Regions from separate parts of the Mesorhizobium sp. B2-4-13 genome, predicted to be linked through region 2. Evidence: riboswitches for the same ligand, from Rfam matches in the RefSeq annotation. Region 2 holds a riboswitch; each other region holds the start of a gene.
What was found. A riboswitch is a leader RNA that binds a small molecule or an ion and turns the genes downstream of it on or off. The one in region 2 is predicted to bind cobalamin.
Positions count from the first base shown of each region.

Region 1: another riboswitch for cobalamin. It lies ahead of FJ936_RS01085 (aromatic ring-hydroxylating dioxygenase subunit alpha); the one in region 2 lies ahead of FJ936_RS12450 (CbtB domain-containing protein).
Region 3: another riboswitch for cobalamin. It lies ahead of FJ936_RS17305 (DUF1636 family protein); the one in region 2 lies ahead of FJ936_RS12450 (CbtB domain-containing protein).

Region 1 is NZ_VFVB01000001.1:203,814-211,294, forward strand. Features, by position in the region: gene FJ936_RS01055 (nucleotidyltransferase family protein) at 1-72, opposite strand, end outside; gene FJ936_RS01060 (glycosyltransferase family A protein) at 72-749, opposite strand; gene FJ936_RS01065 (glycosyltransferase family A protein) at 751-1,503, opposite strand; gene FJ936_RS01070 (serine kinase) at 1,500-2,549, opposite strand; gene FJ936_RS01075 (PqqD family peptide modification chaperone) at 2,582-3,013, opposite strand; gene FJ936_RS01080 (hybrid-cluster NAD(P)-dependent oxidoreductase) at 3,155-4,255, opposite strand; gene FJ936_RS01085 (aromatic ring-hydroxylating dioxygenase subunit alpha) at 4,333-5,580, opposite strand; cobalamin riboswitch at 5,693-5,895, opposite strand; gene FJ936_RS01090 (DUF680 domain-containing protein) at 6,389-6,589, shown strand; gene FJ936_RS01095 (DUF680 domain-containing protein) at 6,659-6,865, shown strand; gene FJ936_RS01100 (DUF680 domain-containing protein) at 6,935-7,141, shown strand; gene FJ936_RS01105 (DUF680 domain-containing protein) at 7,212-7,460, shown strand.
Region 2 is NZ_VFVB01000004.1:102,876-110,356, forward strand. Features, by position in the region: gene mgtE (magnesium transporter) at 1-87, shown strand, start outside; gene FJ936_RS12425 (MerR family DNA-binding transcriptional regulator) at 227-613, shown strand; gene FJ936_RS12430 (isoprenylcysteine carboxylmethyltransferase family protein) at 620-1,126, opposite strand; gene FJ936_RS12435 (DUF1624 domain-containing protein) at 1,123-2,121, opposite strand; gene FJ936_RS12440 (MFS transporter) at 2,358-3,557, shown strand; gene FJ936_RS12445 (aromatic ring-hydroxylating dioxygenase subunit alpha) at 3,561-4,736, opposite strand; cobalamin riboswitch at 4,880-5,079, shown strand; gene FJ936_RS12450 (CbtB domain-containing protein) at 5,115-5,294, shown strand; gene FJ936_RS12455 (CbtA family protein) at 5,310-6,113, shown strand; gene cobU (bifunctional adenosylcobinamide kinase/adenosylcobinamide-phosphate guanylyltransferase) at 6,106-6,621, shown strand; gene cobO (cob(I)yrinic acid a,c-diamide adenosyltransferase) at 6,623-7,237, shown strand; gene cbiB (adenosylcobinamide-phosphate synthase CbiB) at 7,234-7,481, opposite strand, start outside.
Region 3 is NZ_VFVB01000006.1:12,429-19,909, forward strand. Features, by position in the region: gene FJ936_RS17285 (substrate-binding domain-containing protein) at 82-1,095, opposite strand; gene FJ936_RS17290 (sugar phosphate isomerase/epimerase) at 1,193-2,098, opposite strand; gene FJ936_RS17295 (Gfo/Idh/MocA family oxidoreductase) at 2,101-3,132, opposite strand; gene FJ936_RS17300 (LacI family DNA-binding transcriptional regulator) at 3,302-4,327, shown strand; cobalamin riboswitch at 4,392-4,599, shown strand; gene FJ936_RS17305 (DUF1636 family protein) at 4,740-5,108, shown strand; gene FJ936_RS17310 (ABC transporter ATP-binding protein) at 5,105-5,893, shown strand; gene FJ936_RS17315 (ABC transporter substrate-binding protein) at 5,939-6,886, shown strand; gene FJ936_RS17320 (iron ABC transporter permease) at 6,886-7,481, shown strand, end outside.

The DNA.
Region 1 (7,481 bases), on a different contig from region 2:
GTCGAGCCCGCCCGTCGGCCAGGACCAGCCATAGTCCGGGAAACGTCGGCTGATGCGGCGAATGCCCGCCATCAGCCCGCGCCGGCCTTGTTCCGGGCCCGTCGCAGCATGGCGAGCCGCGCCACTTCGAGATAGCCGCGGTCGCGCGCCGCATCGCGGCCATAGGACAGGCTGCCGGGCCTGATGCGGCGCAGCGCCAGCACCTCCTCCACCATGTCGAGGGCAAGGCCCGTCTCGCGTGCCCGCGCGATCCAGTCGATCATTTCGCCGCGGCCGCCCGGCGGATCGACGATTGGTCCGACGGTCTCGGCGGCCTCGCGCCGGATCAGCATCGTGGTCCGCGACCAACCGGGTACGATCGCGTCCTCGGGTGCATCGGGCCGGTCATTGCGGAAGTTTCGCAAATGGCAAAAAACGCCCGACGTTGCGGGATGCCTTTCGAGATGCGCGAGCTGTGTTTCGGCCTTGCTCGGCAGCCACAGATCGTCGGCATCGAGCGTTGCAATGAGCGGCGTCGACAAGGCGGCGATGCCCCTTGTCGTGGCGCTGCCAGGTCCGGCATTTGCCTGGCGCAGCAATTGCAGCGGCAGGTCCGTTCCGCCGATCGCCGCCGCGAGATCGTCGCTGGATCCGTCGTCGACGATCACCACCAGCTCAGGCCGCACTGTCTGCGCCGCGACCGATCGGAGCGTCTCGGCGATGGTGCCGCTGGCGTTGAAGGCCGGTATGACGACGCCATAGCTCCGCATGCTACATGAAGCGCCAGTTGGCGAGTTCTTTGACATCGAAGATGCCTTCGATCCCGCGCAGTGAAGGGTCGGCCTTGCGCCGCTTCATCGATTTGTGGATGGCCCGCAAGAATTCCCGAAGGGATGTGTCGACCTGCTTCGTCATGTTGCCGGGATGACGTCGGTAGTAAAGCGACACGGTATCCGGCAGGACGAATCTGGGGCCGCTTTCAAAGGTGCGCAGCAGGTAGTCTGTGTCTTCGGCCTGGCCGAAGGCCTCGTCGAAGCCGCCGATCCGTTCGATGAGCTTACGCGAGAAAATGCCCGACGACAGATGAATTCCCCGCACGGTCATGAAATGGCTGCCGGGGCAGGGTTCCAGCAGATCGTCGTCGATGTGTTCGACCATCATCATCAGGGAATAGGTAAGCTCCAGAGCGGGGTCGGCGTCAAAGCATGCGATATCGGCCTTGAATCGTCCCGCAGGCGAGACATCATCCGAATCGAGGAACGACACGAGCTCCGTTTCCGGCGTGAGCAGTCTGAGACCAGCGTTGCGAGCCCGGGTCACGCCCATGTTCTCTTGCCGGAAAAGACGAATGCAGGGGTTCTCGGCCATCATCGAACGCACGGCCTCCGGCGACCCGTCGGTCGAGCCGTCGTCGATCACGATGATGTCGAGATCGGCGGCATCTTGCTGCCGCACGAGCGAGCGCAGCGCCGAGACGACATAGCGCTCGCGATTGTACACAGGCATGATCACGCTGAGCTTCACCGGGCGCCTCGTGTCAGGAAATCCTCGATCGTGCGGGCGATCTCTGCCGGGTCGATGCCGAGGGACAAACGGAAGCACGGCAGGTGGCGCGTCAATTCGCTGAAGAAGCGAAAGCCGCTTTCGCGCTCGCCCGGCATCTGGGCGATGCCGGACGGCGCCAAGGCAATCATGGCATCCCTGCGCGACACCGGCATAATCGAACTTGCTCCGCCTCCGCTGATATGTGGCACCACCAGCGCGACGATGTCCAGCATGGCGGGCACCGGCCGAGGCGCGATATCATGAATATGGAACGTGTGCTTGCCTTGCCAGTTCAGCGGGCCTTGCGCCGTTAGCCGCTGCCGCAGGCCCAGCCGGGCGAAACCTTCCGTGTCCTGCTTCAACGTCGAAAAAAGGGGGCGCGCGGTCACGCCGTCGGTGAGATCGATCAGCACATAGTCGTCGCCGACACTGTCGAGCCCGTTAAGCAGGCCGGCGGCGACAGTCCCCGATTTCCCGGCCCCGCCCGAGCCGGCAAGCAGAATACCGTTGCCGTCGATGCCAAGCGTGCCGGCATGCGTCAGCCGCATGCCGCGCGCGGCATATTCCCAGTGCAGGAAGGCGCGCAGCGGTGCTCCCGGCTCCCAGGGCGGAAAGGCATCGGCCGAGGCCATCAGCTGCACGCCGACGCGGCGGTGCGGATCGTAGACCTGCCAGAAATCCAGGTCGTGGAAATGGTGCCCGCGCAAACCGGCTTCGGCGAGCCGTTTGGCAAAACCGTGCTCGGTGAAATGGGCATCGCCCCAGTGCGCCGGCTCCGGGATGCCGTCAATGCCGGGATGCGCGATGAAGATGCGACCCGTGGACGGTGCCGGCTGGTCATGCCCGGGCTCGACAAAAGCATGGCCCAATGCATCGGCAAGCACGCCGTGACCGAGATGCACGGTCAGTTCAAGCCAGGGCAGGCGAACCTTTCGCATGGTCGGATAGCACGCGGCCGCGCCTTCAGCGGCGGCGATGAGATACCTGGCGTAATCCGGCAAGGTTTCGAGCGTGACGCGCGGCATCAATCGCCTTCCATCACGCTGCGGCCGCCCCGTCAGGAAGCCTGCTTGACCGCCGGCCAGCCGAGAGGTTCCTCGACCTCGTGGATGGGATCAACGACGATCAGGTCGGCGAGGTCGTCGTGAATGCTCACATTGAGCGGCTCGTTCGTGGCGGCAAGCTCGGCAGGCAAATCGCCCGGCAAAGGCTGCGCCGCCGCGTCCAAGCGCACCAGCAAACCCAATTCGAGCAATTGCGATATGAAGCGTTCGAGTTCGGCCTGGCCTATTGTCGAGCCGCCGGCGCTCAGCCCGACCAGAGCCTGGGCGTCCGCGCCGGATGAAAGCGCCTGCCATACCTTGCTGCCGGAATCGGAAAAGCCGAAATATTTGCCATTGGCAAGATTGAGCACCACGGCCTCGCCATCGAAAGATTCGAAAACGATATCCCGGCTCGCTACCGCATAGGCGTGGGAGTCATGCGTCATTGTTGCCCCGTCCTGCATTTCCTGCCCGCCAGCAGGACCGCTTCCACCAACAACGCCTGTAAACTTTCAGGTCTTCCTTGGCAAGGTAACCTTTGCCGGCAACGCGGGACCATTTCCGGGTTCAGTCGAAAGCCGGGCGGATCAAGCCTCGATTTCAAGCGGCGACAATGGCTTGGAACAACAGGCCAGGATGAAGCCATCATCGATCTCATGATCGAGGATGCCGCCATTGTGGCTCATCTCGACGCTGCCGGAGACTTTCTTCACTTTGCAAGTTCCGCACAGGCCGAATTCGCAGGCGGCCGGTATTCGCACGCCCGAGGCGCGCGCCGTCTGCAGCACCGTCTGGCCGGCGACACAGTCGGCGTCGACGTCCGAAAGCGCGAAGCGGATCGGCGTCGCGGCTTCGACGCAAATCGCCGCGCCGTCTTCAGCCGGCGAGGCAAACGGCGCCGGGATTTCCTCCACCGCCGGCGCGGCAAAGCTCTCCTGATGGTACTTTGCCATGTCGAACCCGGCTGCCTCCAGCATGCCGCGCACGGCGCGCATGAAGGGGTCGGGGCCGCAGCAGAAGATTTCGCGTTCGCGGAAATCGGGCGTCAGGAGCGGCAGCCGGATGGCGTCGATGCGGCCCATATGGCCGTACCAGCCCTCGCGGCTCGACCGCTCCTCAATCATGAAGCCGAGCGACAGCCCCGGCATATGGCCGCCGAGCAGTTCGAGTTCCTTGCGAAAGATGATCTCTTCCGGGCGCCGCGCGCAATTGACGAAGCCGACATCGGTCCATGGCGCGCAGTCGTTCAGCCAGCGCAGCATCGACATCATCGGCGTCACGCCCGACCCGGCCGAGATGAACAGGTATTTCGCCGCCGGGTGGCTGTGCAGCGAAAAGTCGCCGCCCGGTCCATAGGCCTTGACGTGCGAGCCGGGCGTCAGGTGATCGAACATCCAGCGTGTGCCGACGCTGCCCGCCTGCGCCTTCACCGTCACCGCGATCGAGAATGGCCGTGACGGCGATGATGACAGCGTGTAGGTGCGCATCAGCGGGCCGTCCGGTGTCGGCAATTCCAGCGTCACGAACTGGCCCGGCTTGTAGCGGAACCAGGTCTGGTTGTCGGAGCGGAAGGTGAAGGTCTTAACGTCGGGCGCCTCGTCGCTGACGCCGGTCACCTCCAGCACCTGCAGCCTGTCGTTCCACGGCGCCATCTGGTCGAGATGGCGATAGAGGCCAAGATCAGTCATGGCGTTCATCCCTGCATACCTTTCATTTTGGGCATGTCGTGATCCCAAAGCCGCTGCACAGTTTTGGCCGACATGCGCTAGGCGACACTGCGCAGAGCGGGCCGGCCGTCTTCGGAAAGCCGTGGGCCGATAAAGCGCGCGTACCAGTCGACGAACTGGATGACGCCGCCCTCGTGCAGCTCCGAATAGGGACCGGGCTCGTAGGCCGGCGACAGGATGCCGAAGGCGTTTTCCTCGACGATGCGGCGGTCCTGGTCGTTGGTCTCGGTCCAGACATGGGTGAGTTCGGCGAGATCGTAGTCGACGCCTTCCACGGCATCCTTGTGGACCAGCCATTTGGTCGTAACCGCTGTTTCCGTGGCGCTGACCGGCAGCACGCGGAACGTCACCGCATGATCCACGAGGATATGGTTCCAGGTTGTCGGGTAGTGATAGTGCATCAGCGTGCCGATCCGGTCGGCCGAGACGCTGTCGGACAGGTTCTTCTTCACCGCCCGCTTGCCGGTCATCGTGTAGCTCTGGGCATCGCGCAGCAGCGGCGCGCGGGTGGCGCGGTATTGTCCGGCCGGGTCGATGCGAAACTTGCTGGGCAGGCCAACAGCTTCGCACTTCGCCCAGTGGGCCAGCATCTCCGGATCGCTGTCGGCGCCTTGCACGCCGGTCACGGTCGGCGCTTCCGGGAAGGTCTTGCACAGCTCAGGATGGTTGCCCGCGCAATGGTAGCATTCGCGGTTGTTTTCCCAGACCAGCTTCCAGTTGCCCTTCTCGATGATCGTGCTCTCGAAGGCGATCTTGGCCTCGCTCAGCCGGTGCGGCTGGAGATAGGGCTCGATCATCGCCCGCATCGGCGCGAAGTCGGCGGGCTCCTTGGCCAGGCAGATGAAGACATAGCCGGCGACGCTTTCGCAGGCGACCGGCTTGAGCCCGAACTGGCTCTTGTCGAACCCATCGGCCATCTGGCGGGCGAACAGCAGCCGGCCGTCGAGTTCGTAGGTCCACTGGTGATAGGGACACACCAGTTTGGCGGCCATGCCCTTGTCGGTGTTGCAGACGCGGCTGCCGCGATGGCGGCAGGAATTGTGGAAAGCGTTGATCTTGCCCTGCTGATCGCGCACCAGCACGACCGGATAGTCGCCGATCTGCACGGTGATGAAGCTGCCCGGCTTGGGCAACTCGCAATCATGGCCGATGAACAGCCAGTCGCGATACCAGATCAGTTCCATGTCAAGCTTGAAGTAGTCCGGGTCGGTATAGAAGGGCTGTTCCAGCGAAAGGCCCTGTCTGCGGCCGTTCAAAAGCCTCAGCATGTCGTTGCGCGCGTCCATGTCCTGTCCTCATTTTCAAGGACTGAACTGGTGGTGATGGAGGAAGGACTGGGCGCAAGCCGGCGAAAGCCGGACAACACCATCCGCCCCTTGACCGCCCACCGCGATCAGTCGAGTTCTAGCGATCTCGGGCTGGTTTCCGGGCTCTGGAGTTGTCCTGGCGGACCATCGCGACACCTTCCCAAGCTTTCGCCCAGTGGTCTCCCGTTGCGACTTGAACTCCACCACCGTTGCGGGGGCAGCGCCGGAATCTGACCGGCTTCCCAATTCTCCGCTCCGTCGTCACGCAGCGGCACCTGAGATCGCTCGATCTAATCACGACAGGGTTTGCGACATCGGCACGAAAGCGACATCGCATCCATGCGGCGCGACACATACGCGGGATCGTCCCGGCGCGGTTGCAGCGGGGGAATCGCCTTTTCTCGCCAGGCGCGCGGGCACCGTTTTCGACCCTCAGCCGGGCCGGAAAAGGGTTAATGGTTTCGAAAAGTGACTATTAGCAGAGTCTAAAATCGAACCGAACGGTTCGTTTCTGTTGACGGTGCGTGCAGGACGGTGTGAACGCCCAGCCTTCCGACACAGTTGGTGATCGGGTCGTGATCTTAGACAACTATTTGATATCAAATGGAAAAATGAGACATGTAGAAGGCGTTGGTACAATTTCAAGTGGTGGAGTCATGGTCCACGCTGAACAACTTCGTGATTGGAAACGGCAAGGGGGCTCTCCCACATCGGGGCTGTCCGAACGACGCGATTTTAATCCCAAGACACGCCGCTAGACGGACGGGAAAAATACTGGAGTACAAAAATGAAAAAGATCATTCTCACTGCCGCCGCCCTTCTGGCTATTTCCGGCAGCGCCTTCGCTAGCAGCGACCATTATGGTTCGAACGCCGCGACCCCCACGGCTACTGTCGACAGCTCCTACACCGCTTCGACCAAGAAGTCGGAGCCGGCTGCCCAGACGCCTGTGACGGGCGCCGACCACAACCTCTTCGGCAACAATTAATAGCCATCCCCGGCACGCGGCGGGTGACCCTGCCGCGCTGGTGGACCCTACAAATTCAGGAGTATTAAAATGAACAAGATCCTCATTGCTGCCGCTGCCGTTCTGGCTCTCTCCGGCAGCGCTTTCGCCGGCAGCGACAACTATGGTTCCAACGGCGCCAACCAGGCTGCTGCCGCTTCGACCGACAATTCGAACACCGCGTCGATCGGCAAGTCGGCTCCGGCCACCTCGGCGCCTGTCCAGCAGGGCAGCGACCGCAACCTCTTCGGCCATTAACGGCCATCCCACGGCCGGTGGGCTCTGGCCCGCCGGCAGCCGGACTTCCAAAATTCAGGAGTACCTAACATGAACAAGATCCTTATTGCTGCCGCCGCCGTTCTGGCCCTTTCTGGCAGCGCTTTCGCCGGCAGCGACAACTATGGCTCCAACGGCGCCAATCAGGCTGCTGCCGCTTCGACCGACAATTCGAATACCGCGTCGATCGGCAAGTCGGCTCCGGCCACCTCGGCGCCTGTCCAGCAGGGCAGCGACCGCAACCTCTTCGGCCACTAATGGCCATCCCACGGCCGGTAGGCTTTTGTCCGCCGGTCTGCGGGACTTCCAAAATTCAGGAGTACCTAAAATGAACAAGATCCTCATTGCCGCCGCCGCCGTTCTGGCCGTCTCCGGCAGCGCCTTCGCCGGCAGCGACAATTATGGCTCCAACGGCGTCAACCAGCCCACCGCTTCGTCGACTGTCAATGTCGATACGTCGCATACAGGTGCGATCCGCAACAGCGATTCGCCTGTCTACAAGCTGCTCAACTCGTCCGGCGACGTGCAGAAGCCGGCCCATCAGGGTGCCGATCGCAATCTCTTCGGCAACAACTAACCAGCCTGTGCAGACAACAAG
Region 2 (7,481 bases):
TCGGCGGTTTTCGTCACCACGGTCACCGATGTCGTTGGATTCTTTGCCTTCCTCGGCCTCGCGAGCTGGTGGTTCGGCGTCCGGTAAGTGTCTCAATTGACTTTTACGTAAATGCCGTGCGAGGCTTGTGCGGGGTGCCGCGTCGATTCCGGCGGGCAAGGGTTTGGTTCGGGACAGAAGGGAGACGCCGCATGGCGATCGCCTGGAATTCCGGCAGGGAGTGACAATGCGGGAATATTATTCGATCACCGAACTGACCCGCGAATTCGACGTGTCGACGCGGACGCTGCGTTTCTATGAAGACGAGGGATTGGTGCAGCCGGTGCGGCGCGGCCGCACACGCCTGTTTCGCCCTTCCGACCGCCACCTCATCCGGCAGATCATGCGCGGAAAACGCCTCGGCTTCTCGATCAACGAGATCCGCGAGATCATCCAGATGTACAAGGAGCCGCCGGGCGAGGTCGGGCAGCTCAAGCTGATGATCAAGCGCATCGAGGAAAAGCGCGAAGACCTCAGGCAGAAACGTCGCGACCTCGAGGAGACACTGGCCGAACTCGATCAGGCCGAGGAGTCTTGCGTCGAGCGGCTGGTCGAGCTCGGCGTCAACACCTAACCCTGCTCAAATCCAGCGCCGCACTCGTTTTGCATAGTCGCGGTATTTCTTGCCGAATTTCGCCGCCAATATCTTTTCCTCGCCCTCGATCGCGACCTTCTGAGTGATGAAGGCCGCGACGAAGGCAAGCAGGAAGAACCAGGCGATGCCCGAGACGAAGGCGACGCCGATCAACAGCAGCGTGTTGGCCAGGTACATCGGATTGCGGCTGACGCCGAAGGGGCCGGTCGTGACGAGATGATCGGGCACGGCGTTGGGATTGAGCGTGGTCCTGGCCCGTATCATGGTGCGGATCGCTGTGAACCAGAGTACGGCCACGGCGAACAATGCCACCCAGCCGGCGGCGAACAAGATGTCGCCAAGGAGATCGCCGATCCAGGGCAGCGGGATGTAGAGGCCGAGCACGACACTGATGAGGATGGCGGCGGCGTAGATCACCGGCGGCCACGGTACCAGCCCAGGCTTCGGCCCGGTCGCAGGCTTCGGTTCGATCCCAGGTTTTGGCCCGATCATTGTGTCCCTCCCTCCGTCATCTTGTCGTCGGTCTTGGCGGTGCACGTTGCGGCAAGATCGGACAGATGCGCCCTGAAGTCCGCAGTCTGGTCGTTGTTGAAGAGCCGATCAAGAGAGGCTTCACCTTCGAGCGTTTCGAGCATGCAGCCGCAATAGCTCGAACAGAAGGTTGCGTTGCGCATCTGCTCGCACGATCGCTGGCAGGTTTTCAGGAAATTGACCTGCGGGGTTTCGACCTGCGCCGGCATCACTTGCGAGAACAGCCAGACGCAGCCGATCAGCAGCGGCTGGTGGATCAGGTAGAAAGCCAGGCTGTGGCGGCCGATGAAGACCAGCGGGTTGGACCAGCGTCCGGGCGCCAGGTTCGCCAGGCGTGCCCTTATGCCGGAGGTGGAGGCGAATTTCGCCACCGCAATGCCCGTAAGCACGGCGCCGAACCAAGGGAATAGCGGAACGTAGTCGTTGGAGCGCGGATTGATCGCCGACAGGCCGATCCACCAGAGCCAGGGATGATCGAGAGCCTCGAAGCGCAGGTAGACTGGTGCCGCGATGACGAGCGCGGCGACGGCAAGCGTCAGCAACGCCGGCAAGCGCAGGAAGGCGAGGCCGAGCAGGCTGGCGAGCGCGATCTCGTGCAGGATGCCGAAGAAGATGAACCCGTCGGGCGTGGCGATGCGAGTGACGACCGAAATGGCGACCGCCGCGCCGGCGATCATGGCGAACCGCTTCCAGAAGCCGTTCCAGCGGATCTGTCGGCCATGGGCGAGATAGAGGCTGACGCCAACCAGGAACAGGAAGGTCGATGCGATGCAGCGGGCGTAGAACTTCCACCAGCCGAAGGCGGTGAGGCCAGGATCGGTGTAGCCGAAGAATTCCAGGTCCCAGGTGAAGTGGTAGCTCGCCATCGCGATCAGCGCGATGCCGCGCAAGATATCGATGGCGACGATGCGCTTCGATGGCTGCGGGACGGGTGCGGTCGGCGTGTGGATGCTCATGGTCTCGCGATCTGATTCAGCCCCTCCACGACGACTATCACGGTTGCACCGGATAGAAGAAGACCGGTCGCCTTGGCCTGGACCGCGCGGCGGGGTCCGCGCCAGCCGCCGGGTTGGGCCAGCGCGGAAAAGTCTTTGACCGGCTTCGCTTTTTGCCGGATGTGCGTCGGTTTCCTCTTAATGGGCCTGAAATGTCCACGGCAGATTCGACGCCGCGATTCTGCTTTGGGGAAGCAATGTCCACCCATGTTCGCCATCCGATCTGGCTTCCGGCCCTCAAGGCCGCGGATGCGCGCACCTTCGCCTCGCTTTACGCGGTCGAATCCTTCGCCCGCGCCATGGTGTCGAGCGTCATACCGATCCAGGCCTACGAGATTCTCCACAACGAGCAGATCGTCTCGATACTTTACACCGCCGTGTCCCTGCTCGGCCTGTCGGTGACCTTGTTCATGCCGATGCTGATCCGCCGCTTCGCGCGGCGCTGGGTCTACACGGCGGGCGCCTGCCTGCTCGCTATCGGCTCGCTGTTCTTCGTCACCCATACGCTCGCCGGGCAACTGGCCGGGATGCTGTGCCGGGTGATGGGCGCCAGCGCGCTGTCGATCACGCTCAACCTCTACATCATGGATCACATCCGCAAGACCGATTTCATGCAGGCCGAATCGCTGCGCATGGCGTGGTCGATGGTTGCCTGGACCTGCGGGCCGACGCTCGGCATTTTTCTCTATACGCGCTTCGGCATTTATGCCGCGCATGGCGCGGTGGCGGTGTTCGCCATGGCTTTACTGGCGCTGTTCTGGACCTATCGGCTGAGCGACAACCAGTCGATCCGCCCGGGCAAGACACGACCGGCCAATCCGCTCGCCAACATCGGCCGCTTCGTCGCGCAGCCGAGGCTGAGATTGGCCTGGCTGATAGCCTTCGGCCGTTCCTGCTTCTGGACGACCTTCTTCGTCTATGGACCGCTGTTCATGGTCATCACCGGCGAGGGCGAATTGGCCGGCGGCCTGCTGGTCTCGGCCGGCAACGCGCTGCTGTTCATGGCGATCTTCTGGGGCAAGGCGGGGAATCGCTTCGGCGGCCGCAGGACCATGACATTTGCCTATTTCGCCATGTCGGCGACGCTGCTGGCGGCCGGTGCCGTGGGCGAAACCGTGCCGTTGCTCACCGGTGCCTTCCTGCTGTGCGGCGCCTTCTTCACCATCGCGCTCGACGCGCTGGGTTCGACCGCCTTCATGCGCTCGGTGCGCTCCTATGAGCGCGCGCAGATGGCGGCGGTCTACCGCACCTATCTCGATTTTTCCGAACTGACGCCGCCGCTGGTCTATTCGGTGGTGCTGGCCTTCTTCGGCCTGGGCTCGGTGTTCGTCACGCTCGGACTGCTTGCCGCGTTCTGCGGCTTCATGACCTGGCGATATCTGCCGAAGTCGCTGTGATCTTCAGGCCTCGGGTGAGCGCGCAGCGTGCCGTTCGCGCACCCAATCGTGGAAGCGGTGAAGGTCGTACTCCTCGGGCATCAGCACGCCAGCTGTATGACGCATCGAGCGCAGGCCCTTCTGGTTGACCTCGCAGATTGCCGCGTCCTCCTCCAGCACCTGTGTGCCGAAGGCAACGATGTTGTCGACGTTGGTCTCAGCGAGCGCCTCGGGCGCGAACAGCCATTCCGCGGTCAATTCGGTCTGTTCGGGACCGAGCGGCGTAAGCCGCACGGTCCTGACATAGTCGACATGGCCGACAATGAACATCGACGGCAGGTTGGTGGCGTAAGTCTGACCGGCGGTTCGTTCCGCCGGCGTCAAGCCCGGGAAGACCGGCCCGTGCGCCTGCCCATCACGCGACCATGTCTCAGCCCCGGTGCGCAGGCCGCCGGAAAATTCCGGCGCGTCATTGTCGGCGTGGCGGAGCCATTCGGGATCGTCATGCCGGCTCATCAGGCCGCGGCCATAGATCGGCACCAGCCGCGACAGGTCCTTGTGGACGCCCGGGCAGTGCAGGCACTCGTTGAAGTTTTCCCAAAAAATCTTCCAGTTGCAGTTCATCACCTTGCGCAGCACGTGCCCTGATACCAGCGTTTCCAGCGGCCAGTTGCCGAAGTCGCCGGAGGCCGGGTCGAAGGAGGATTGCGCCGAGCTGGCGGCATCTTCCGCAAGATTGACGAAGACGAAGCCCCGCCACACCGAGAGCGCGACGCGATAAAGCGGGTGATCGGCCTTGTCGAAGCCGTCAGGCAGCGATTTCGACAGCACGCGCACCAGATCGCCACGCAGCGAATAGGACCAGGCGTGATACGGGCAGGTGATCAGCCGCGCCTTCAGCCGGCCCTGGCTTTCCTGGCAAAGCTGCGAGCCGCGATGCCGGCAGGTGTTGTGGAAGGCATGCAACTCGCCGGTGTCGTCGCGGAGCAGGAGGATTTCCTGCGTACCGACGCGGAAGGTGCGGAACGCCAAAGGCTGGGCAAGGTCGGCCTCGCGGCAGACGAGCAGCCAGTTCCTGTACCAGATGGCGTCGAGATCGCGCTGATAGTTGTCCTGGTCCCAATAGGCCGACGAGGGCAGCGTCGGCTCGGTTCGAGTCAGGCCGTTATAGGGCACGCACTCGCTGGCATTGGGCTGCATGGCTGGTTTCCCGTGAGGGGTGCCAGCCGACACCCGGCCATGAAGTTTGTCAATCGGGACGGGATGAGGGCAGCTTCGCCGATACGGCGCTCCTGCGCTGGCGGCTGTCGGAATTTGGTTTGCCGGGCGCGGCGAATTTCCCTATAGTCCCCGATGTCGTCGGTTCCTTTTTGGAGCCAAGAGGGAATGCGGTGCGGGCAGGAATTCCTGCCCAATGCCGTGGCTGCCCCCGCAACTGTGTGCGGTAGTCCTCTCCATATGCCACTGAAGATTTTTCTTCGGGAAGGTGGGGAAGGGCGCTTATCCGCGAGCCAGGAGACCTGCCGGCGACAGGAAACTGACTTCGATGCCCTCGGGTGGAGGGCGAAAGGACAAGACATGACTACCGCTTCCGTCTCCCTCGGCGCCTCCGTCTCCTCGCAGTCGCGCTTCATGCAGCTCGCGCTTGCGGCGCTGCTCGGCATCTTCGTCGTCGGCTTTGTCGGCTTCTCGCATATCGATGCGGTCCACAATGCTGCCCACGACTATCGCCACTCGATGGCGTTTCCCTGCCACTAACGAGGATCCGACATCATGAATCTGTTTCGCAACGTCGTGTTCGTCGCGGCGATCGCGGGGCTCGTGGCCGGTGTCGTTCTCGCCTGCATGCAGGCCTATGCCACCGTGCCGCTGATCCTCAAGGCGGAAGTCTACGAAAAGGCCGGCGGCGGCCACCACCATGATCACGCGGCCGCACCAGCGGCGACCGATGATGCCATGAGCACGGTGGCGCCCGCTGGGAATGCCATGAGCTCTGCCGCGCCCGCGGGCACCGATGCCGTGACACCGGCGGAGGAAGACGAAGGCTGGGCGCCAGCCGACGGTTTCGAGCGTTTCGCCTTTAGCGTGGTTGCCAACATCGTCACCGGGATCGGCTTCGCGCTGGTCCTGGTCGCGGTTTCCGAGTTCTTCGGCGGCGTCGGCAACTGGCGCCAGGGTGTGTTCTGGGGCCTGGCCGGCTTTGCCGTGTTCACACTGGCACCGGGTCTCGGACTGCAGCCGGAACTGCCGGCAATGCCGGCGGCCGATCTTCTGCCGCGCCAGATCTGGTGGACGGCGACGGCGGCCGCGACCGCGACCGGCCTGGGCCTGATCGTGTTTCGCAGATCGTTGCCATTGACCATCCTCGCCGTCTTGCTGATCGTCGCGCCACATGTCGTCGGCGCGCCGCAGCCCGACAGTTTCGAAACACCGATCCCGGAAGGCCTACACCATCAGTTCGTGGTGGCGGTGACGGTGACCAATCTGGTGTTCTGGCTGGTGCTCGGCGCGATCGTGGGCGTGGTGCGCAGGCGCTTCACCGGCATGGCGACCAGCCTGCGCGACAGCTTTGCCTGATCGCGGCAGGCTGACCTTCATCATCGGTGGTGCGCGCTCCGGCAAGAGCGCGCACGCCGAAACCCTGATGACGGCATTGCCCTCGCCATGGGCCTATATCGCCACGGCGCAAGCCCATGACGACGAGATGCGCGAGCGGATCGCGCTGCACCGCTCGCGGCGCGGTGAGGGCTGGTCGACCATCGATGCGCCACTCGACCTCGCCGAAGCGCTGGAGGCGTTGCCAGACGGGCAGCCGGTGCTTGCCGACTGCGTGACGCTGTGGCTGACCAATCACATGCTGGCCGATCACGACGTCGAGGCCGCGTGCCGGCGGCTGGCGGACGTGCTGTCGCGGCCGCGCGGACCGTGGTTCGTGGTAACGAACGAGGTCGGGCAAGGCATCGTGCCCGACAACGCACTGGCGCGTCGGTTTCGTGACGATGCCGGCCGGCTCAACCAGCGGGTCGCCGCGATTGCCGACACGGTGCTGCTCATGGTGGCGGGGCTACCGCTCAAGGTGAAGTGAAATGACCGATATCGACGACAAGGATGAAGAACGCCATCGCGCCAAGATGGCCAAGCGCAAGGCGGTGCAGGACGCCGAGGTTGCGGGCAAGACGATCGAGAAGGGGTTGCTGATCGTCAACACCGGTCCCGGCAAGGGCAAGACCACGGCCGCCTTCGGTCTCGCGCTGCGCATGCTCGGCTACGGCAAGCGCGTCGGCGTCGTCCAGTTCATCAAGGGCAAGTGGCACACCGGCGAGAAGGACGCCTTTGCCGTCTTTGGCGACCGTGTCGTCTGGCACGCAATGGGCGAGGGTTTCACCTGGGAGACGCAGGACCTGAAGCGCGACATCGCTGCCGCCGAGGCCGCCTGGGCCAAGGCTCTGGAATTGATCGGCGATCCTTCGATCAGCCTTGTCGTGCTCGACGAGCTCAACATTGCCTTGCGCTACGACTATCTCGCTCTCGACAAGGTGGTTGCGGCGCTCAAGGCTCGCCGCGAAGGCCTGCATGTCGTCGTCACCGGCCGCAACGCCAAGCCGGCACTGATCGAGGCGGCGGACCTGGTCACCGAGATGGGGGTGACAAAGCACCATTTCTCGGCGGGCGTGAAAGCGCAGCAAGGCATCGAGTTCTAGAAAACCAGAACGGCGATCAGCGCGACCAGGCCGAACAAGCCGATCAGCAGGTAGTCCGCGACCCGGTAAAGCTTGAGCGCCCGCCTGATATCGCCGCTGTCGACATCGCGGCGGCCGCCTTCGCCCATGAAGATGTCGTCGACCATGACACCGCCATAGCTGCGTGGTCCGGCGAGCGCGAGCCCGAGCGCGCCGGCCATGGCCGCTTCCGGCCAGCCGGCATTGGGCGAGCGGTGTTTTTTCG
Region 3 (7,481 bases), on a different contig from region 2:
CCTCGCTTGATTGTCTGGCGCCAGCCTTCTCGCCAGCGGCCCCGCCGGCCGGGGCCTGATCCCGGCCGGCGGCTTGGGAGGTCAGCGCAGCGCCTGCTTGGCGAGTTCTGCGACGATCTCGTAATTTTCGGGCGTGACGAAACCGGCGCCGGTGTCGACATTCATAGGGGCCAGACCCAGCACCACCTGCTGGCACAGGCTGAGGATCGGCAGATAGCCCTGCAGGAATGGCTGCTGGTCGGCCGTCAATTGTACCCAGCCGCCCTTGAAGCCCTCGACGATCTGCGGGCTGGTGTCGAAGCCGAAGTTGAAGATGTCGCCAGGCTTTCTGCCAGCTGCCTGCATGTAGGTGGCGACATTGCCGAGCATCTGTCCGCCGGGATAGCCGACGGCCTTGACATCAGGATTGTTGAGCAGCGCTGCCGTAAGCACCGGTATCGCCAGATTGGGGTCGGAAGCCCATTCGCCGCTCGGCGGCGACGACAGCTGGATGACTTCGACGCCCGCCTCCTTCAAGGCCGCCACCGTGCCGCGCTCGCGTGCGCCGCGGCTCTCGTTCTCGAACGGGCCGATCATGATCGCCTTGTCGCCGGCCTTCAGCTTACCGAGCTTGAACGCTTCGGCGCCAAGTGCGCGGCCCTGCTGTTCCTGCTGCGCGCCGATATAGCCGCCACCGAACGCCGCCGTCACCTTCGGCACCGGGACGTTCTGGTACATCATCTTGATGCCCTCCTTATGCGCCTCGTCGGCGAGCGGCATGATCGCGGCGTCGCCCGGATGGCCCATCATGGCGATGCCCTGGGGCTTGACCGCGACCGCTTCGCGCAATTGCTGCACCATCTTCTCCGCGTCCCACTGGGAGAAGATGTAGTCGACCTTGGGGCCGAGATCGGCCGCCGCCTGCTTGGCGCCATTGTAGACGATGGTGCCGAAGGCGTCGCCCTCGGCGCCGCCGACGAAGAAGCGGATGTGGACGTCCTTGCACCATTGGGCGTCGAGCGCCTGCGCCGGCAAGGTGAAGATTGCGGCGGTAAGCGCCGTGGCCGCCGCCACGACGGTCGTGCGCAGAATTGTCGTCCTGATCGCGATGCTCATGCACGTTCCTCCCATTGTTTTCCTCGTCAGCCGAGGGGCCTTTGAACGATTGCTTTGGCGATGCCACTTGCGGCCGGCTCCTCCCGCCGACCGATCCTCACGCCGGATTTGGCAGGTAGCTCGCACCTCCCCGGCATAGTTTGAGATACTCCAGGGCGCGTGCCTGCCCCGTGATCTCGAGGTCGCCGCGATAGACCGGGTCGTGCCAGCCTTCGATGTCGATGGCGCCCTTGTACCCGGCCAGCCTCAGTTCACTGATCACCCGGGTCCAGTCGCTGTCGCCGAAGCCGGGCGTGCGCATCTGCACGAAAGGCAGGCGGCCGAACACGCCGTTCTCGCGGATGACGTCCCAGCGCACCGTGGCGTCCTTGCCGTGGACATGAAAGATGCGATGCGCCCATTTGCGGATCTGCGGCATCGGATCGATCAGGTAGACGAGTTGGTGGCAGGGCTCCCATTCGAGACCGAGATTGTCGTTGGGCAATTCGTTGAACATCAGCTCCCAGGCATCCGGATTGTGGGCGATGTTCCAGTCCCCGCCGGCCCAATTGCCGTCCATGGCGCAATTCTCGAAGGCGATGCGCACGCCCTTGTCGGCGGCGCGTCTGGCCAGTTCGCCCCAGACCTCGCGATAGCGCGGCAGGCTGTCGGTCAGCGGTTTCCCGCGGATGCGGCCGGTGAAGCCGCTGACCAGCGTGGTGCCGAACAGATGGGCGTTGTCGATCACCGTTTTCCAGGCCTCGAGCACGCCGCGGTCGGTGTCGCCGCTCTCGAGCGGATTGCCGAACACGCCGATCGAACTGACGGTCACGTCGGCACCGCCGATCGCCTCTTCAATCTCTCCGGCGAGCCGCGGCAGATCCTTGCCGCCGAGCGTCTGCCAGAAAAAGGGCTGGATGCTCTCGAAGCCGAGCGGCAGGATTTGCCTGATATAGGCGGCCGGGTCTTCGAGATTGGCCCGCACCATGGTGCCGATCCTGATGTCGAGAAGCGGGTTCGGCATGGTCATCCTTCCTGCGATGCGATGTTCACGCGACGACCGGTCTCGGCGCTCTCGATCGCCGCGAAGACCATGGCCAGGCTCTTGATGTTGTCCGAGCCCCGTGTCTCCGGCTCGGTGCCGGTTTCCACGGCTTGCACGAAGTCGGCAATGACGCCGAGATGCCCGCCGATACGGTCGGACGGATCGAGGGGAGGCACCGTCACCAGCCCGACCTTGTCGATCAGGCCTTCGCGCTCCGGCAGCACGACTTCCGCCTTCACCTCGTCATGGCCGTCCCAGATCAGGCTGCCGCGCTCACCGACGATACGCCAGCTGCCCTCCCAACTGGTGCGAAAGCCGTCGGCGCACCAGCTGCCCCGATAGGTGAACATCCTGTTTCGGCCGAGCCCGAAAGTGGCGCTTGCCGACGACCCTTGCCGATACCAGGAATTGGCCGGCTCCCATTCCTGGCAATAGACATCGGCCGGTTCGCCATTGACCATGTAGCGAGCGGCATCGAAGGTGTGGATCGCCATGTCGAGCAACAGCACGTGACGCATCTCTTCGCGGAAACCGCCAAAGTGCGGCGCGACGAAAAAATCCGCGTGGATGCTGGTCGGCGCGCCGATGGCGCCTGAATCCAGAAAGCGGCGGATGCGCCGGACATTGGCGACATAACGGCGGTTCTGAACGACGGCGTGGACGCGGCCGGCGCGCCGCGCGGCGTCGACGATGGCGCGGGCGTTGGCCGGACTGTCGGCGAGGGGCTTTTCCGTCAGCAGGTGACAGTGATGGGCAAAGGCCGAATTGGCCACCTCGCGGCGGGCGGCCGGAACGACCACGTCGAACACCGCATCGGCTTTGGTCTGATCCAGAATGACGTCGAGATCGGTGCCGATCGCGGCCCCGGCAAGGTCGTATTCGCGGGCTCGCTGGCGTGCCCTGTCGGCGTCGAGGTCGACGAGACCGGCAATCCTGATTTCAGGGGACTGACGGGCGGCCTCGAGCCACGTTTTGCTCATGGCTCCGCACCCGACCAGGACGACGTGCAGCATCCGGCGCTCCTCCGCCAACCCCTCCCGGTTGGCATTCACGGCCTTTCCGTAAACGTTTACGATGACACACCCGAAGGCGTAGAATGTCAACCGGATTTGTGGGCCGTTCGTCTGAGTGGCCTTGGCCGCGAGGTCCGCTAATGTTAGCGGGAACGGAAGGGGATTGGTCTTGGCATCCAGCATTCACGATCTTGCGCGTCATTTGAATATTTCGATCGGCACGGTGTCGCGCGCGCTCAATGGGCGCGCCGATGTCAATGCCGAGACGCGGCAGCGCGTGCTCGATGCGGCCCGCCTACTCAACTATTCACCCAACCAGTCGGGCAGGAACCTGCGCCGGGGCACCACCCATGCCGTCGCGTTCATGCTGCAGCCCCACCCGGGCGATCAGCAATATGGCGAGCCGTTTTTCATTCCTTTCCTGAGCGGGCTGCAAGCGGCGCTGGCCGAGCACGGGCTCGACCTGATCATCGTCATGGGCGCGCCCGCCGATTATCAGCAGGAGCGCCTGCGACGGGTCGTCGAGACACGCCGCGCCGATGCCGTGCTGCTGGCCTGGACCCGGCGTGAGGACGATCGCATCGACTATCTCAGCAGGGTCGGCTTTCCCTTTGCGACGCTCGGCCGAAGCCAGTCCGGTGACGAGACCTATCCCTCGCTCGACCTCGATTTCGAGAAGGCGGGCGCCGACGCAGTCGACCGCCTTGTTGCACGCGGCCACCGCCGCATCGCAGCCATCCGGCCGTCGCTCGACCTCAACTTCGGCTATCTGTTTCTTGATGGCTATCGCAAGGCGCTGCGGCGGCACGGCATCGACATCGATCCCGAGCTGATAGCCGACGGCTTCATCAACGAAGCCGGCGGCTACGCGGTGACGCCGCAAATCATGCGCTCGAAGGATCCGCCGACAGCGATCATCTTCAACAATGACGCGATGGCGCTCGGCGGCTGCAAGGCGCTTGCCGAGATGGGGATCATGCCCGGTCAGGGCATCGCGGTGATGGTCATCGTCGATACGCCGCTCTGCCGCTATTTCTCCCCGGCGCTGACCGCTTTCCGCCCGGCATTGGAGCCGATGGGACGGCGGCTCGGCGAAATCCTGCTCGCCTCGCTGCCCGCTTTCGCCGGGCCCACGGGGCCGCAGACCATAAGGGAGGTCTGGCCGCTGGAACTGGTCGCGCGCGACAGCGATTGACCATATGTCTGTATTGTTATAACAGAACAGAGACTGCCGCCTTGCCTCGCCGCCGCGCGCGGCCTAGGCTGCGACTCGTGATGGTCCCCAAGCCGAAAGGCGAGGGGTGAAAAGGGAACGCGGTGAGACCGATTTTGGGTCGAGGCCGCGGCTGCCCCCGCAACTGTAAACGGCGAGCAAGATCCGGAATGCCACTGGCCGGCAAGGCTGGGAAGGCAGGATTGCGCGCAGACCCGTGAGCCAGGAGACCTGCCATCACTGAGTTGACCGGACGGGGTGTGCCGGGAGGAAACGTGGACATCGGTCTTGTCGGCCGATCGGCCAACATCCTTCCGTCGCCAGTTTTGAAAGTGACGGGACGTTGGACGGCGCAATCGATCGTATACACCCCGAGCCTAAACACCAGATCATCGTGTGCACCCTTTGCCGCGAGAGGGGGACCGGCGTCAGGTCGGGCGAAGATTTGTGCGCCGAATTGCGCTCCCGCCTCTCGGCTCATCACGAGCCTGGCGTGGCGCATGGTTTCGCGGTCGAGGGCGTGGCTTGCATGGCGGGTTGCGCGCGCCCCTTGGCGGTGGCTTTCCAGGCGTTAGGCAAGGCAGCCTATCTCTTCGGGTCGATCGACGCGCAGGCCGACGTTGCCGATCTGGTGCGATTTGCCAGGCTCTACGCTTCGCTTGCCGACGGCTGGTGCAATTCCGGACAACGTCCTCCGCGCCTGGCCGGCAAGACGCTGGCCCGCATCCCTGGACCCGGCACGCTGGCGGATGGCAGTCGATGACGACGCCGCTTCTCGAGACCCGCGGCCTGGGTGCGATGGCGAATGGCCGGCACCTGGTCCATGCGGTCAGCCTTTCGGTGGCATCAGGCGACCGTCTTGCCATCATCGGCCCCAACGGCGCCGGCAAGACCACGCTGCTGCGCATGCTGTCCGGCATGCTTCGGCCGAGCTTCGGAGAGGTGAAGCTCGGCGGGCGGCGCCTGGACAGGATTTCGCCCGCCGAGCGAGCCCTGCATATCGCCGTCGTGGGCCAGACCGATCAGCCGGATCCACGGCTCGCGGTGATCGACTATGTCGAGCTTGGCCGCGTCCCGCACGCCGGCCTGAGGCGCCGCGGCGAGGAACGCGACATTGTCGTGGAGGCGCTGCGCCGGACCGGTCTCCTGCCGCTGCTTGGCCGCACGATTGGTTCGCTGTCTGGTGGTGAACGCCAGCGTGCCCAGCTTGCACGCGCCATCGCGCAGCAGCCTAAAATCCTGTTCCTCGACGAGCCGACCAACCACCTCGACCCGCGCGCTCGCGCGGAACTGCTCGACCTGGTGGCCGGCTTCGGCATGACCGTGATCGCGGTGCTGCACGACCTGACGCTGGTGGCACCGTTCGCGACCAGGGTCGCGGTGATGAACGAGGCCCGGCTGCTGGCACTGGCGCCGCCGCACGAGGCGCTGACGCAGCAGCTGATCCGCGAGATTTTCGGCGTCGACGTGTTTCGCCTGCGCCATCCCACCGAAGACCGCGAGCTGACGGTGTTCGATCATCCGAACCGCGCCGCACCACCGTCCTGATCAAACCTGCCCTCCATCCGACACAGCTCAACCAAGGAGCAATCCGTGAAACGCCTTGCCTTGTCCCTCGTCTTCTCGCTGCTGGCCTCGACGGCCTTTGCCTTCCCCGTGACGGTCGACAGCTGCGGCAAGCCACTGACCTTCGACGCGCCGCCGAAGCGGGCCGTCATCCATGATCTCAACATGGCCGAGATGGCCTTCGCGCTTAAGCTGCAGCCCTCGATCGTCGGCCTGACGGGTATCACCGGATGGTACAAGGTCGGCCCCGAATTCAAGGCCGAACAGGGGTCAATTCCCGAACTGGCGCCGAAATATCCGACGCTGGAGAATCTCGTCGCCGTCGAGCCCGACTTCTTCTTCGCCGGCTGGTACTACGGCATGAAGCCCGGCGGTGACGTGACCCCCGACACGCTCGCGCCGCACGGCATCAAGACGCTGGTGCTGACCGAAAGCTGCGTCCATCTTGACAAGAGCCGCCCGGCCGCCTCCATGGACCTGCTCTATGGCGACGTCGAAAAGCTGGGCAAGATCTTCGGTAAGGAGGCAGAAGCGAAGACGCTCGTCTCCGGCTGGAAAGCGCAACTCGCCGACATCACCGCCAAGGTCGGCAGCGTCAAGGGAACACGGGTGTTCCTGTACGATTCCGGCGAGGACAAACCGTTTACCGCGGGAAAGTTCGCCATCCCCAACGCCATGATATCGGCAGCCGGCGGCGACAACGTCATGGCCGACATGGATACGAGTTGGGGCAACACGGATTGGGAGACGGTGGCGGCACGCAATCCGCAATTCCTCATCCTGCTCGATTATCAGGACGGTGGCGGCTACAGGAAATTGCTCGAGTTCCTCAAGGCGCACCCGGCGATGAAAGAGACGGACGCGGTCAGGAACGAGTGCTTCGTCGCACTTCGTTATGCCGAGCTGACGCCAGGACCGGCCAACATCGAAGCCATCGGCAAGATCGCCAGGGCGATGCATCCGGAAGCGTTCTGATGGATCCTGCCCGAGAGCACAAACCCGGCGCGCTTTCCGGACACAAGACCTTCGCGCTGGTCATGACGGCGGGTGCGGTGGCGCTCGTCGCTCTCGCGCTGCTGTCGATCGCTTATGGCTCGACGCTGATACCTCTGACCGATGTCGTCGCGGCACTTGGCCGTGCCGTCGGGCTGGACGAGCCTGAGATATCGGGCCCGGTCGGCAAGATCGTCGTCGACCTGCGGCTGCCGCGCACGATCCTGGCGATCTGTGTCGGCGGCGGGCTCGGTATCGTCGGCGCGCTTTTGCAGACGGTGACCCGCAACGATCTTGCCGACCCCTTCCTGTTCGGACTGTCGTCGGGAGCCGCTGCCGGCGCGGTTTCCGTCATCACCATCTTTGGCGACAGCTTCGGCATCTGGACCTTGCCGGTGGCTGCGTTCACCGGCGGCATACTCGCCGCCTCCATCGTGCTTTTGCTGGTCGCGCGGGTGAGGGGGCAAGGGCCGGAACGGCTGATCCTCGCCGGCCTTGCCGTCTCTTTCATGTTCACGGCCCTGACCAATTATCTGGTCTTTGCCGGCGACCAGCGTGCGGCCCATTCAGTGCTGTT